2 regions of the Streptomyces sp. 3N207 genome follow, and region 1 is predicted to be linked to the other one. Evidence: riboswitches for the same ligand, from Rfam matches in the RefSeq annotation. Region 1 holds a riboswitch; the other holds the start of a gene.
What was found. A riboswitch is a leader RNA that binds a small molecule or an ion and turns the genes downstream of it on or off. The one in region 1 is predicted to bind glycine.
Positions count from the first base shown of each region.

Region 1 (7,083 bases):
CTTCTCCTCCAGCAGTTGCCACAGTCCCTCGAGGCACTTGTGCAGCTTCTGCCGGTACCGCCGTCGGTCGGACAGGTCGAACCTGTCGGCGACGACCTTCTCTCCCATTGGAGGCTTCCTCCCTGCTGGTGGATGCTGCCGGGGCCCCGGCCGAGCGTGCACCGATGATGCCCTGCCGAGCTACGGATAACGCCTGGCAGGGCTGACGGGGCAGTTGACTGCCGCTAGGCTGGCGGATGCCGGACGGCACATTCCCACGGCATACGGCGGCGTCCAGCCCGCGCGGCACACTTCCCCCGGAAAACACCGACGCCATCAGGCCGACCGCGTTTCCTCCGGAATCCGAGGTCATCGGCGTACCTTCGGCATCACTGCAGGTGAAAAGGCCGCCGATTCGACCTGTTATGGCCTTACAGGAAACAGCCGGGCACGTTAGCTGAAACACTTCTCGAACACATCTCGTATAAACTACGCGAACGAGGCAGAGACTTGGCGACCCCGGCCCGCCCCCGTCGACCCCTCCCAGCCGCTTCCGCGGCCATCCCCGCGCCGACACAGCCGTCGCGCCCCCGCCAGCACCATGTGTCTCCCAAGAGAGGCGACCCGCCATGCCGCTGCACGTATCCCCGGCCCCGGCCCCAGCCTTGCGCAGTGTCCTGACCGCCCTCGGCTCCCCGAACGCGGTCCGAGGCTCCCGAGCCCCCATGGCACTGCGCACGGCTCAGGGCCCCCTGCGTCCCGAACTCCCGCTCCCGGCGTACGAGATGGCGCGCGTTGCGCCGCGCACCGCCGAACGCGCCGTGGAGCGCGCCTCCGGACGCTCCGCCGCACGCACCGGCGAACCCGCGGACGCCTCGCCGCGCACTCGGCTGACCGGCTGGCGCTTCCTGCTCTCCGACGAGGGAGCCGAGGCCGGCGTCGGCGGCTCCGGCGGTGATGCGGCCCAGGGCGGGGCGTACGTCGGCACCGCGGAGGCGGTACTGACCGCGGACGGCTGGACGTTCGGACAGTTCCGACAGGGCCCCTATGTCCTCTCGACGGTGCGGGCGATACGGCAGGCCGAGCTGCTGCCGGCCCCGTACCAGCCGCGCCTGCTGTCGGTACCGGAGCTGTACATGCTCACCCTGTGGCTGCACGCCGACGTCACGGCCGACCCGTGCGGTGGCGTACCGGACCCGGCCGACCTGCTGATCCCGCTGGCCCCCGCGCCGCCCGGCATCGCCCCGCACACCGCGCACCGCGTGGACGCACTGCTGCCCGTACTGACCCGCAGGCTGATCGCTTCCGCGGCTACGACGGTGGCGCCCGGAACGGATCCGCAGGTGGCTTCGCTGCTGCGTACGCCCGCGTGATCCGGCTTCTGTCCTACGGCACCACCTGCGCTGCTGTCCGCCCGTCCGGATGGGCTAGTCTTCCCGACTACCCGAACCCCCCGAAATGACCGGGCAGTTGGGCGCAACCGCCCGCCAGGGTGATGCGTCTGAGCGGTTGGGTACGAGCTGACGCGAAATCCCTGCGGATTCGAGCCAGCAGCGGAACACTGTGAGATGGACCGGAACGTACGCACGTACGTGATCACGGGGGGAACGGCCATGCAGAACAAGAGCCGCAGGACAGACGCCACAACACGACGGAAGACACCGACAATGTGCCAGCACCAGCCACCGTGCCCGACAGCGGATTCAGCAGACAGGGAGGCCGCGCAGCCCGTGGCCCACCACCCGGAGCAGGGCTGGAGCCTGCTCTGCAACGGAGTTCTGCTCTTCGAGGACACGGGAGAGCTGCTGCCGGACGGCCAGATCATCGCCCCGCACAAGCCGCTCGGCACCCGCCACATCATCACCGCCGCCTAGCCACACGCGACGGCGGGCCGGCCGAACGCCGGGGCCTGAGGGCGCAGCCCCCAGGCCCCTGTCCGCAGCAACTGCGGAACATCGACGAGCTCCGCCACAGCATTCCGCCCCGGGCTACCCCGCGTCGTACTCCCCGATCGGCGGGCAGGAGCAGACGAGGTTGCGGTCACCGTAGGCGCCGTCGATCCGGCGTACGGGGGGCCAGTACTTGTCGGACGGCCGCACGCCGGCCGGGAAGACGGCCTCCTCGCGCCCGTAGCCCTGCTCCCACTCGCGGCCGAGCATGGCGGCGGTGTGCGGGGCGTTGCGCAGCGGATTGTCCGCCGCGTCCCACTCCCCGGTACCGACCTTCTCGATCTCCGCACGGATGGCGATCATCGCCTCGCAGAACCGGTCGACCTCGGTCAGATCCTCGCTCTCCGTCGGCTCGATCATCAGCGTCCCGGCGACGGGGAAGGACATCGTCGGCGCGTGGAAGCCGTAGTCGATCAGCCGCTTGGCGACGTCGTCGATGCTCACGCCCGTCTGCTTGGTCAGCGGCCGTACGTCGATGATGCACTCGTGCGCCACCAGCCCGTTCGGGCCCGTGTAGAGCACGGGGTAGTGCGGCTCGAGCCGCTTGGCGATGTAGTTGGCGCTCAACACCGCCACCTGCGTCGCCTTGCGCAGCCCCTCGGCGCCCATCAGCCGCACGTACGCCCACGAGATCGGCAGGATCCCGGCCGAGCCCCACGGTGCACCGGAGACCGGGCCGATGCCCGTTTCCGGCCCGGCGGCGGGCTGGAGCGGGTGGTTGGGCAGGTACGGCGCCAGGTGGTCCCGTACGCCGATCGGACCGACGCCGGGGCCGCCCCCGCCGTGCGGGATGCAGAACGTCTTGTGCAGGTTGAGGTGCGAGACGTCGGCACCGAAGCGGCCGGGTCGGGCCAGCCCCAGCAGCGCGTTGAGGTTGGCACCATCCACGTACACCTGGCCGCCCGCGTCGTGCACGGCGGCGCAGACCTCGGTGATGTGCTCCTCGAACACGCCGTGCGTCGAGGGGTAGGTGACCATCAGCACGGCAAGCTCGTCGCCGTGCTGCTCGATCTTGGCGTGCAGGTCGGCCACGTCCACGTCACCGTTGTCGCTGGTCTTGACGACGACGACCTTCATCCCCGCCATCACGGCGCTGGCCGCGTTGGTGCCGTGCGCCGAGGAGGGGATGAGGCAGACGGTGCGCTGTGCCTCGCCGTTGGCGCGGTGGTAGGCGCGTACGGCCAGCAGTCCCGCCAGCTCGCCCTGGGAGCCCGCGTTCGGCTGGAGGGAGACCTTGTCGTAGCCGGTGACCTCGGCCAGCCGCTCCTCCAGTTCGCGGATCAGCGTCAGATAGCCCTCGGCCTGCTCGGCGGGCGCGAAGGGGTGCAGTGCACCGAATTCGGGCCAGGTGACCGGCTCCATCTCGGTGGTGGCATTGAGCTTCATCGTGCAGGAACCGAGCGGGATCATGCCGCGGTCCAGCGCGTAGTCCCGGTCGGCGAGGCGGCGCAGATAACGCAGCATCGCCGTCTCGGAGCGGTGCTCGTGGAAGACCGGGTGCGTGAGGTACTCGTCGCTGCGCAGCAGGTCAGCGGGGAGTGCCTCTCCGCCGGCCTCCGGCCGGGAGGTAGCCCCTATCGCGGCGTCCAGCGCGTCCAGGTCGCCGGGCGCTGCCACCCCGAACGCCTGCCACACGGCGGCGAGCTGCTCGCGCCCGGTGGTCTCGTCGCAGGCGATACCGATGTGGTCGGCGTCCACCTGCCGCAGGTTGATCCCGGCTTCGCGGGCCCGGCCGGTGATCTCGGCCGCGCGGCCCGGCACACGCGCGGTGACCGTGTCGAAGAACCGCTCATACAGGACCTCGACGCCGCCGTCCCGCAGCCCGGCGGCGAGCAGTGTCGCGTAGCGGTGGGTACGGCGGGCGATGGCGGCCAGCCCGTCGGGCCCGTGGTAGGCGGCGTACATCCCGGCCATCACGGCGAGCAGCACCTGCGCGGTGCAGATGTTGCTGGTGGCCTTCTCGCGGCGGATGTGCTGCTCACGGGTTTGCAGGGCGAGGCGGTACGCCTGCTCGCCGTCCGCGTCCTTGGAGACGCCGACGAGCCGTCCGGGCAGGCTGCGGGCGAACTTGTCGCGGACGGACATATAGCCCGCGTGCGGCCCGCCGAAGCCCATCGGCACGCCGAAGCGCTGGCTGGAGCCGACGGCGATGTCCGCACCCAGCTCGCCGGGTGAGGTCAGCAGGGTGAGCGCCAGCAGGTCGGCCGCGACGGTGACGACCGCGCCCAGTTCGTGCGCCCGCTCGATCACCGGGCGCAGATCGCGCACCGCACCGGAGGCGCCGGGGTACTGCAGCAGCACGCCGAAGATGCCGCCGCGCTCGGCAAGCTCGTCGGGGATGCCCTCACTCAGGTCGGCAACCAGGACCTCCACCCCGGTGGGCTCGGCGCGGGTCCGCAGCACCGCGACGGTCTGCGGCAGACAGTCGGCGTCGACCAGGAAGGTGCCGCCGTTCTTGCCGGCCTTGCCGACCCGGCGCGAGAGCGCCATCGCCTCGGCGGCGGCCGTGGGCTCGTCCAGCAGCGATGCACCGGCGGTGGGCAGCCCGGTCAGATCGGAGACGACGGTCTGGAAGTTGAGCAGCGCCTCCAGCCGGCCCTGGGAGATCTCCGGCTGGTAGGGCGTGTAGGCGGTGTACCAGGCGGGGTTCTCCATGACATTGCGCAGGATCACCGGCGGTGTGACAGTGCCGTGGTAGCCGAGGCCGATCATGGAGTGCAGCACCTGGTTGCGCTGCGCGAGGGAGCGCAGCTCGGCCAGTACCTCCGCCTCGCTCCGCGCCTCGGGCAGCTCCAGCCGCTCGGTGCTTCTGATCACGTCGGGCACCGCCGCCGCGGTCAGCTCGTCGAGCGACCCGTAGCCGACCTGCGCGAGCATCTTGGCCTGCGCACCGGCGTCGGGTCCGATATGGCGGCTCTCGAAGGGAGTGCCGTTCTCCAGTGCGGAGAGCGGGGTCCGGTGGGAAGTCATCTGCGGGGGCCTCCTGGTCTGTGCGACCTGCGAGGGGCACCTTTACGGGTGCCCGGACGGCCTCCCCCTCTGTCATCTCGACCTGAGAGTTTCACCGGGCCCCAGGTGCGGGGCCTCGGCTTACACCGTCGGTGAGGAGGGGCTTCGGCGCTGGTCCGGGCCCGCCCTGCTTTCCAGAGTGACCTCGTCCGCGCGGTACGTGGGCCTGAGAGATTCCGGGGAGGAGTTGCTCCTTCGGCGCCTCCGGAAAGTTCACCGGAGGACTCTCCCGCACGGGGTCGACAGCCACCTTGAGCGTATCAGCGCCCCCTTGAGTGGTAACCCGGAGTGCGCTCAAGTAGCCAACAGTCGAAAAGTGCCGTTTCGTGGTGAGTACGAGCGTGAACAGCACGTTGCGACCCCGTGGGAGGAGACTCGTGCAGACCTACATAGATCCGCGGAGCCTGATCGGCCGCAAGGCGTTCGACAGCGAGGGTGTCAAGATCGGCACGGTCGACGAGGTGTATCTCGACGACGCCACGGGCGAACCGGAGTGGGCGGCGCTGCGCACCGGCATCTTCAGCCGCGACGCCTTCGTGCCGCTGGAGCCCTCGAGCCTGGACGAGACCGGGCTGCGTGTCCCGTTCGAGCGCGCCCTGATCAAGGAGGCCCCCGACTTCGGCGTCGGCCGTCACCTCTCCCCGCAGCAGGAGCTCCAGCTCTACCGCCACTACGGGCTCGACGTCCCGGCAGGCGAGGAGGCGCCCACGCCCCCGGACCGCGATTTCGGACGGATCGCCGGCGCCGGGGACTGAGCCGCCAGCGCCCGGGCGATGTCCGCGTCCAGCATTCTCGGCTCGGCGGGCTCCAGCTCCGGGTCGTCGACGGAGAAGGTCCGCACCCGGCCGGGCGGAGTGTCCGGTTCCTCGAAACGGACGGTGACCTTCCCGATGCCGCTGCCCTGCACCCAGCCTCTGCCGTACTCGGCATGGCACACATCCAGGCCGGGGGTCCATCGCCGATCGGCGGACACGGCCGCGCCGGGCTCCTCGGCGGCGGCGCCCGCTTCCATCGCCGCCCGGGCCGTCCGCAGCGGCCCCTCGGCACCCGCCGGTCTGCTCTCGGCCTCCGCCGGACTGCCTTCGGCCTCCGCCGCTCCCGCCCCGCCTTCGGGGTGGTCTCTGTCGGACGGTTCGTGCTCCTGGCTCAGCGCGGCCTGGGCCTGCGCGAACAGGTCCTCCTGTGTGAAGTCGGCGAGCCCGCTGACCCCGACTCCCAGCAGCCGCACCCCGGCCGTGGTGTCCACCCCGTCCAGCAGCCGCAGCGCTGCCTCCTTGACGACACCCAGGTCGTCGGTGGGCCCACGCAGGGTCTCGGATCTGGTGAGGGTCGAGAAGTCGTAGCTGCGTACCTTGATGACCACGGTGCGTCCGGACCGCCCGGCCGCGCGCAGCCGCGTCACACAGCGCTCGGCGAGCCGCTCCAGCTCCAGCCGCACCCTGGTGCGGTCGGTGAGGTCCACATCGTAGGTGTCCTCGACGGAGACCGACTTGGCGTCCCGCTCGGCCACCACCGGACGGTCGTCGATGCCGTGGGCCATCGCATGGACCGAGGTCCCGTGTGACTTACCGAGCAGCCGCAGCAGCTCGTCCTCACCCGCCTCCACGATCTCTCCGACAGTGGTGATCCCGGCTCTGCGCAGCACCTCCGCCGTGGCAGGCCCCACCCCGGGCAGCGTCCGCACCGACAGCGGTGCCAGCATCTCGCGCTCGGTGCCCACCGGGATGAGTACCAGGCCGTCCGGCTTCGCCTGCTCCGAGGCGATCTTGGCCAGCATCTTCGATCCCGCCAGCCCCACCGAGCCGGTCAGCCCCGTCGCCGCTCTGATGTCCCGCCGCAGCCGCTCACCGACCTGTTGCGCCCCCTCAGCGCCGCCCTGCGTCCCTTCCAGCGCCTCCCCGGCCTCCAGGTCCACGAACGCCTCGTCGAGGCTCAGGGGCTCCACCAGTGGCGACAGTTGGTGCAGCAGCTCCATCACCACCTCGCTGACCGCACGGTAGAGCCCGAAGCGCGCGCCCAGATACGCAGCGTTCGGCGCCAGCCGCCTGGCCTGCGCCGTGGGCATCGCCGAGTGCACCCCGAAGCGCCTGGCCTCGTACGAGGCCGTCGAAACGACCCCGCGCGGCCCGAGGCCGCCGACCACGAC
Region 1 covers NZ_JBQQBV010000035.1:9,312-16,394, reverse strand. Annotated here, with positions in the region: gene ACTWP9_RS33980 (glutamate--cysteine ligase) at 1-108, opposite strand, end outside; gene ACTWP9_RS33975 (hypothetical protein) at 609-1,352, shown strand; gene ACTWP9_RS33970 (DUF5999 family protein) at 1,647-1,853, shown strand; gene gcvP (aminomethyl-transferring glycine dehydrogenase) at 1,968-4,898, opposite strand; glycine riboswitch at 5,082-5,179, opposite strand; gene ACTWP9_RS33960 (PRC-barrel domain-containing protein) at 5,315-5,692, shown strand; gene ACTWP9_RS33955 (DNA polymerase IV) at 5,608-7,083, opposite strand, start outside.

Region 2 (7,083 bases), on a different contig from region 1:
CTAAACCCAACTTGCGCGAGCGTCAACTAAATGAGCGCTCATCTATCTGTGCCTGGAGGACTTATGGCGGATGCGGCGGCTACCGGAGACGCGGTGGAGGCGGTGCTGGAGCAGTGGCGCCGGGAGTGTCCTGACCTGGACTTCTCGCCGATCGGCGTCGTCGGCCGGATCATGCGGCTGTCCCGGCTGTGGGACAAGGAGATCAAGGACTTCCTCGCCGAACACGGCCTGGAGCCGGGCGAGTTCGACATCCTGTCGACGCTGCGGCGCTCCGGCGAGCCCTACGAGCTGACAGCGAAGACCTTCCTCAAGGCGTCACTGGTCACCACCGGAGCGATCACGTTGCGGGTGGACCGCATGGCGGCCAAGGACTTGGTCACCCGCGTACCCGATGCCACCGACCGCCGATCGGTCAGGATCCGCCTGACCCCGCACGGCCTGGAGACGATCGACCGGGTCCTGCCCCTCCATCTGGCCAACGAGGCCCGCCTCCTGCACGGCCTCGACGCCGACGAGCGCCAGCACCTCGCCGCCACTCTTGCCACAGTGCTGGAATCCCACGGCGACACCCCCGCCGGCACAGCCCGCTGACGGGCAGGACAGCGGGGACCATGCCTCCCGGAGAAACCCGTGACGGGCCGTGAGGAGCATCGTCGGCAGCAGAGGATTCCCAGGCCCAGCCAGTGCCGGGGGTGGAAGCAGCCGGGCTCGTCACGGGGGAACCGCGGTGGCGGTTGCCCTTCGGGGCTGAGGATTGCAGTCGTTGTTCCAGCCCCGGGAGCACTGGGGCAAGGCCCGATGCGTAGGAGGACCGGGGTCGGTCCGGCAGGGACACTCCAGGGACTTTCAGCTCTGTCACAGGGACTTCCGAGGGACTTTCCGCCGTACAGAAGGATAAGCCCGTGGCAGCGCTGAAAGACGCGAATCACCTGGTCAAAGGTGGTGCGCTCAGCACTCGATGACGTTCACCGCGAGCCCGCCGCGCGCGGTCTCCTTGTACTTGACCTTCATGTCGGCACCGGTGTCGCGCATGGTCTTGATGGCCTTGTCGAGGGAAACATGGTGGCGGCCGTCGCCGCGCAGGGACATGCGGGCTGCGGTGACGGCCTTGACGGCGGCCATGCCGTTGCGCTCGATGCAGGGGATCTGGACCAGGCCGCCGACCGGGTCGCAGGTGAGCCCGAGGTTGTGCTCGATGCCGATCTCCGCGGCGTTCTCGACCTGTTCGGGGGTGCCGCCGAGGATTTCGGCGAGGCCGCCCGCGGCCATCGAGCAGGCGGAGCCGACCTCGCCCTGACAGCCGACCTCGGCACCGGAGATGGAGGCGTTCTGCTTGAAGAGCATGCCGATGGCGCCCGCGGCCAGCAGGAAGCGGACGACGGCGTCGTCGTCGGCGCCGGGCACGAAGTGGTGGGCGTAGTGCAGGACGGCGGGGATGATGCCCGCCGCGCCGTTGGTCGGCGCGGTCACCACGCGGCCGCCTGCCGCGTTTTCCTCGTTGACAGCCATGGCGTACAGCGTCGTCCACTCCATGGCGTGCGCCTCGACCTGGCCCTCGGCCCGCAGCTGGCGGGCCGAAGTCGCGGCGCGGCGGCGGACCTTCAGGCCGCCGGGCAGGATGCCCTCCTGGGAGAGGCCGCGGGCGACGCAGTCCCTCATGACCTGCCAGATCTCCAGCAGCCCGGCACGGATCTCATCCTCGGTGCGCCATGCCTTCTCGTTCTCCAGCATCAGACGGGAGACCGACAGCCCGGTTTCCCGGGTCAGGCGCAGCAGTTCGTCGCCGGTGCGGAAAGGATGGCGCAGGATGGTGTCGTCCAGTTTGATGCGGTCCTCGCCGACCGCGTCCTCGTCCACGACGAAGCCGCCGCCCACCGAGTAGTAGGTCTTCTCCAGCAGCGGCGTGCCGGCCTCGTCGTAGGCGAAGAGGGTCATGCCGTTGGCGTGGTACGGCAGGGAGCGGCGCCGGTGCAGGATCAGCTGGGTGCGCTCCTCGAACGGGATCTGGTGGGCATCTCCTATTTCGGCGGCGAGGAGGCGGAGCCGGCCCTCCTCGCGGATACGTGCGACGCGGTCGTCCGCCGTCTCGACGTCGACCGTGCGCGGCGACTCGCCCTCCAGGCCCAGCAGTACGGCCTTTGGGGTGCCGTGGCCGTGGCCGGTCGCGCCGAGGGAGCCGAACAGTTCGGCGCGTACGGACGCGGTGTGCGCCAGCGCGCCCTCGTTCTTCAGTCGCCGCGCGAACATCCGGGCGGCGCGCATCGGGCCCACGGTGTGGGAGCTCGACGGGCCGATGCCGATCGAGAACAGGTCGAAGACCGAGATTGCCATGGTGCGGCTCCTGCCCTGGTGGGGCCAGTGGGTTGTTTCTTGGGGGCGGCGCAGAGGGTGGTGCGGTGGTGGTGCGGGTGCCGGAGGGGCTGGAGCAGCCCCTCCGGCAGCGAGGGTGCTACTTACCCAGGGTGGGGTACAGCGGGTGCTTCTCCGCAAGCGCGGCAACGCGCGCGGCGAGGGTCTTTCCCTTGGCGTCGTCGAAGCCCGGCAGCAGCGCCTCGGCGATGATGTCGGCGACCTCGGCGAAGTCCTCGTCCTGGAAACCGCGGGTGGCCAGCGCGGGCGTCCCGATGCGCAGCCCGGAGGTCACCATCGGCGGCCGTGGGTCGTTGGGGACGGCGTTGCGGTTGACGGTGATGCCGATGTCGTGCAGCCGGTCCTCGGCCTGCTGCCCGTCCAGCTCGCTGTTGCGCAGGTCGACCAGGACCAGGTGGACGTCCGTGCCGCCGGACAGTACGGAGACGCCGGCCTCCACCGCGTCCGGGCGCAGCAGGCGCTCGGCAAGGAGGCGCGCGCCGGAGAGCGTACGCCGCTGCCGGTCCTTGAAGTCGTCGCTGGCGGCGACCTTGAAGGCGACGGCCTTCGCGGCGATCACATGCTCCAGCGGACCGCCCTGCTGGCCGGGGAAGACCGCGGAGTTGATCTTCTTGGCGTGCTCCTTCTTGGAGAGGATCACACCGCCGCGCGGGCCGCCCAGGGTCTTGTGCGTGGTGGTCGTGACGACATCCGCGTGCGGCACCGGGCTGGGGTGCAGCCCCGCGGCCACGAGACCGGCGAAGTGTGCCATGTCCACCATCAGATACGCGCCGACCTCGTCGGCGATCCGGCGGAAGGCGGCGAAGTCGAGCTGGCGCGGGTAGGCGGACCAGCCAGCGATGATCAGCTGCGGGCGGTGCTCCTTGGCCAGCCGCTCGACCTCGTCCATGTCGATCCGGCTGGTCTGGTCGTCGACCTTGTAGGCGACGACGTTGTAGAGCTTGCCGGAGAAGTTGATCTTCATGCCGTGGGTGAGGTGCCCACCGTGCGCCAGATCCAGACCCAGGATGGTGTCGCCCGGCTTGAGCAGCGCGAACATCGCGGCGGCGTTCGCCTGCGCACCGGAGTGCGGCTGTACGTTGGCGGCCTCGGCGCCGAACAGCGCCTTGATGCGGTCCCTGGCCAGGCTCTCGACCACGTCGACGTACTCGCAGCCGCCGTAGTAGCGGCGGCCGGGGTAGCCCTCGGCGTACTTGTTGGTGAGGACCGAGCCCTGGGCCTCCATGGAGGCGACCGGAGCGAAGTTCTCCGAGGCGATCATCTCGAGGGTGGACTGCTGGCGGTGGAGTTCGGCGTCGACGGCGGCGGCGACGTCGGGGTCGACCTCGTGGAGAGAACCGTTCAGAAGCGACATGGAAGAACCGTCCCTGGGAAGTGGCGGCGGGGTGGGCAAGCGGCCTCGGGCGATCCGAGGCGGACCTCGGTCACCCGAGGCGGGCGCCTCAGCTGCCTGAGGCGAAAGCGGCGTACTCGTCGGCCGAGAGCAGGTCGTCCGGCACCTCGGAGATCCTCACCTTGAACAGCCAGCCGCCCTCGAACGGGGCGGAGTTCACCAGCGCCGGGTCGTCCACCACGTCCTGGTTGACCTCGGTGATCTCACCGGAGGCGGGGGAGTAGAGGTCGCTGACGGACTTGGTGGACTCCAGCTCGCCACAGGTCTCGCCCGCGGTGACGGTGTCGCCGACCTCGGGAAGCTGGACGAAAACCACATCACCGAGCGCGCCTGCGGCGTGCTCGGTGATGCCGACCGTCGCGACGCCGTCCTCGACGTCGGACAGCCACTCGTGCTCCTTGCTGTAGCGGAGCTGCTGGGGGTTGCTCATGAGTCTGATTCTCCCGGATGCGAAAGGTGCAGTGAAAACGGTCTTGGCAGGTGGAACCGGGGGCCCGAACTCGGCACGGGCCACCGGTGGAAAGAGCTCAGCCCTTCCGAGGACTCAACCCTCCCAGGGCTCAGTCCCTCTTGTAGAAGGGCAACGCCACAACCTCGTACGGCTCGTGGGAGCCCCGGATGTCCACGGCGACCCCCTTCGTGCCGGGTTCCGCGTGCGCCGCGTCCACGTACGCCATGGCGATCGGCTTGCCCAGCGTCGGGGAGGGCGCGCCGGAGGTGATTTCGCCCACAACGGCGCCGTCGGCGACCACGGGATAACCGGCCCGCGGAACCCGGCGCCCCTCGGCGACCAGCCCGACCAGCTTGCGCGGCGGCGCTTTCCTGGCCTTCTCGGCGGCAGCTGCCAGCGCGTCCCGGCCCACGAAGCGGCCCTCGTTCGTCGTCTTCTCGAACTTGACGACCCTGCCCAGACCCGCGTCGAACGGGGTCAGCGCGGTGGACAGTTCGTGCCCGTACAGCGGCATGCCCGCCTCCAGGCGCAGCGTGTCGCGGCAGCTGAGCCCGCACGGCACCAGGCCGGCGTCCCCGCCCGACTCCGTCAGCGCTTCCCAGACCTCGACGGCGTCGTCGGGGGCGACGAACAGCTCGAAGCCGTCCTCGCCGGTGTAACCCGTACGGGCGATGAGTGCGGGCTTGCCGGCGACGATGTCGCGCTCGCCCGCGTAGTAGCGCAGCCCCTCCACGTCGAAGCCGGTCAGCTTCTTGAGGATGCCCACGGCGGCCGGCCCTTGGACGGCGATCAGCGCGTATTTGTCGCGGTCGTCCCGCACCTCGGCGCCGTACCCGTCCTGCCGCTCGACCAGCGCGTCGAGGACGGTCTGTGCGTTGGCGGCGTTGGCGACGACCAGATACTCCCGCTCGTCCTGCTCGCCCAGCCGGTAGACGATCAGGTCGTCGAGAATGCCGCCGTTCTCGTCGCAGATCATGGTGTAGCGGGCGCGGCCGACGGCCAGCTTGGACAGGTTGCCCACCAGCGCGTAGTCCAGCAGCTCGCCCGCCTGCGGTCCGGTGAGAGTGATCTCACCCATATGGGAGAGGTCGAAGAGGCCGGCGGTCGAGCGCACGGCCAGATGCTCCTCGCGCTCGCTGCCGTAGCGCAGCGGCATGTCCCAGCCCGCGAAGTCGGTCATGGTGGCGCCCAGCGCCCGGTGTGTGGCGTCCAGCGCGGTCTTACGGGTGGCCGGTGGCTCAGTCATGCAGGCTCCAGAGTCCCAATGAGTCCCCACAAGGGGTATGACGCGGATGTCCTCCCCATCTGTCATCGGAACCTGAGAGGTTCGCCGACAGCTCCCGAACGGCTGGAGCGCGGCTTGCACCTTGGGTGGGACCACCGGCCCGCGCCGGGGCGGGAGCGCGACGGTCCGCTTTTCAGATCTGCCTAGCCTGCGCGGTAACGGGGCCTGAGAGATTCAAGGGAGGATCTTGCTCCTTCGGCGCCCCGGCATGCTGTTGCGGTTACTGACGTGCGAATACTGCTGTGCCTGCCGGAGACTCTCCCGCGCGGGTTCGAACGGCCGGTATGGAGTTGAGTGCGGACATCATCGCACGGGTGAGCGGGCCGTGACTGCCCCTGAGCGCAAGCCGTTCACCTTGAATCGCATTACCTTTTCTTTACATACTTGGGGGAGGCGGTGGCCGAGCCGTCGCCCAGGGAGGGAGATCCATTGGGCAGCCTGTGCAGTGCGGACGCGATGCCGAGGGGCGCGCGGGCGGGTCCCGCCGCCCGCTCCGTGGTCCGCCACGACCTGCGCCGCACCGCCGCGGTGCGGACGCTTCGCTACCGCGCCGGGGATGTGGTGGTCGTCTCCGGTCTGCCGGGCGGCGGCAAGTCCACCCTGATCAGATCCGCTGTCCCGGCGCGCGGCCAGGTCATCCGTATCGACTCCCAGGACACCCGGGAGCGCTGGGAGCGGCGCATGCCGCGCTGGCTGCCGTACGGCGTCTACCGGCCGCTGGTGCGGCTCGCGCACTACGCGGGGCTGCGCGCGGCGCTCGGCTCGGGGGCCGCAGTCGTGGTGCACGACTGCGGTACGCAGAGCTGGGTGCGCCGCTGGCTGGCCCGGGACGCGGTACGGCGGGGCCGGTCGCTGCACCTGCTGCTGCTCGACGTCTCGCCCGAGGACGCGCTCGCCGGGCAGACCGCGCGGGGCAGGAGGGTGTCCGGGTACGCCTTCCACCGTCACCTGCGTGCCGTACGCAGACTGCGGTCGGCCGCCGAGGCGGGGCGGCTGCCTGCGGGCATCGTCTCCTCGGTGCTGCTGGACCGGGGCGCGGCCCAGGCACTGCGCTCCGTGCTCTTCGAACCGCTGCCCGAGCCGGTGCCGATGGCGGTCTCCACGCATGTGCGGCTGGTGCCCGCACCCGCTCCGGTGCCGCCCGCCCGAGTGCCGGGGGCCCCGGTGGCGCCAGTGCCGCCCGCGCGGGCCGGGCCGCGGACGCCGACGGTCCCGCCGCCCGGGAGGGACGACGGGACCGCGGACGGGGACACCTGTGACCGGGCCCCGGGCGTGACCGGGATCAGCGGCCCGCGTCCGGGGTGACCGGCTTCTCGAGCTGCGGCTCGGCGGGCACCGCCGGGGGCACCAGTCCGAGCGCCGGCTTCTCGGGCGCCTGCCCCTCCGCGGGCTCTGCGGGTTCCGCGGGCTGACCGGGCTTGGCGGGCTGGCTGTGCTGACCGGGCTCGGCGGGCTGCCCGTGCTGGCCGGGCTTGGCGGGTTTCGCGGCCTGGCCGTGCTGACTGGGCTTCGCGGGCTGGCCGTGTTCGCCGGGCTTCGCGGGCTGGCTGTGCTGGCCGGGCTTCGCAGGCTTCGCGGCCTGGC
Region 2 covers NZ_JBQQBV010000003.1:253,369-260,451, reverse strand. Annotated here, with positions in the region: gene ACTWP9_RS06655 (MarR family winged helix-turn-helix transcriptional regulator) at 64-591, shown strand; gene ACTWP9_RS06650 (L-serine ammonia-lyase) at 949-2,331, opposite strand; gene glyA (serine hydroxymethyltransferase) at 2,450-3,724, opposite strand; gene gcvH (glycine cleavage system protein GcvH) at 3,813-4,193, opposite strand; gene gcvT (glycine cleavage system aminomethyltransferase GcvT) at 4,324-5,460, opposite strand; glycine riboswitch at 5,643-5,773, opposite strand; partial or broken gene ACTWP9_RS06630 (AAA family ATPase) at 5,956-6,564, shown strand; gene ACTWP9_RS06625 (hypothetical protein) at 6,782-7,083, opposite strand, start outside.
Region 2: it holds a riboswitch for glycine, as region 1 does, so the genes downstream of both, gcvT (glycine cleavage system aminomethyltransferase GcvT) here and gcvP (aminomethyl-transferring glycine dehydrogenase) in region 1, are expected to answer to the same signal.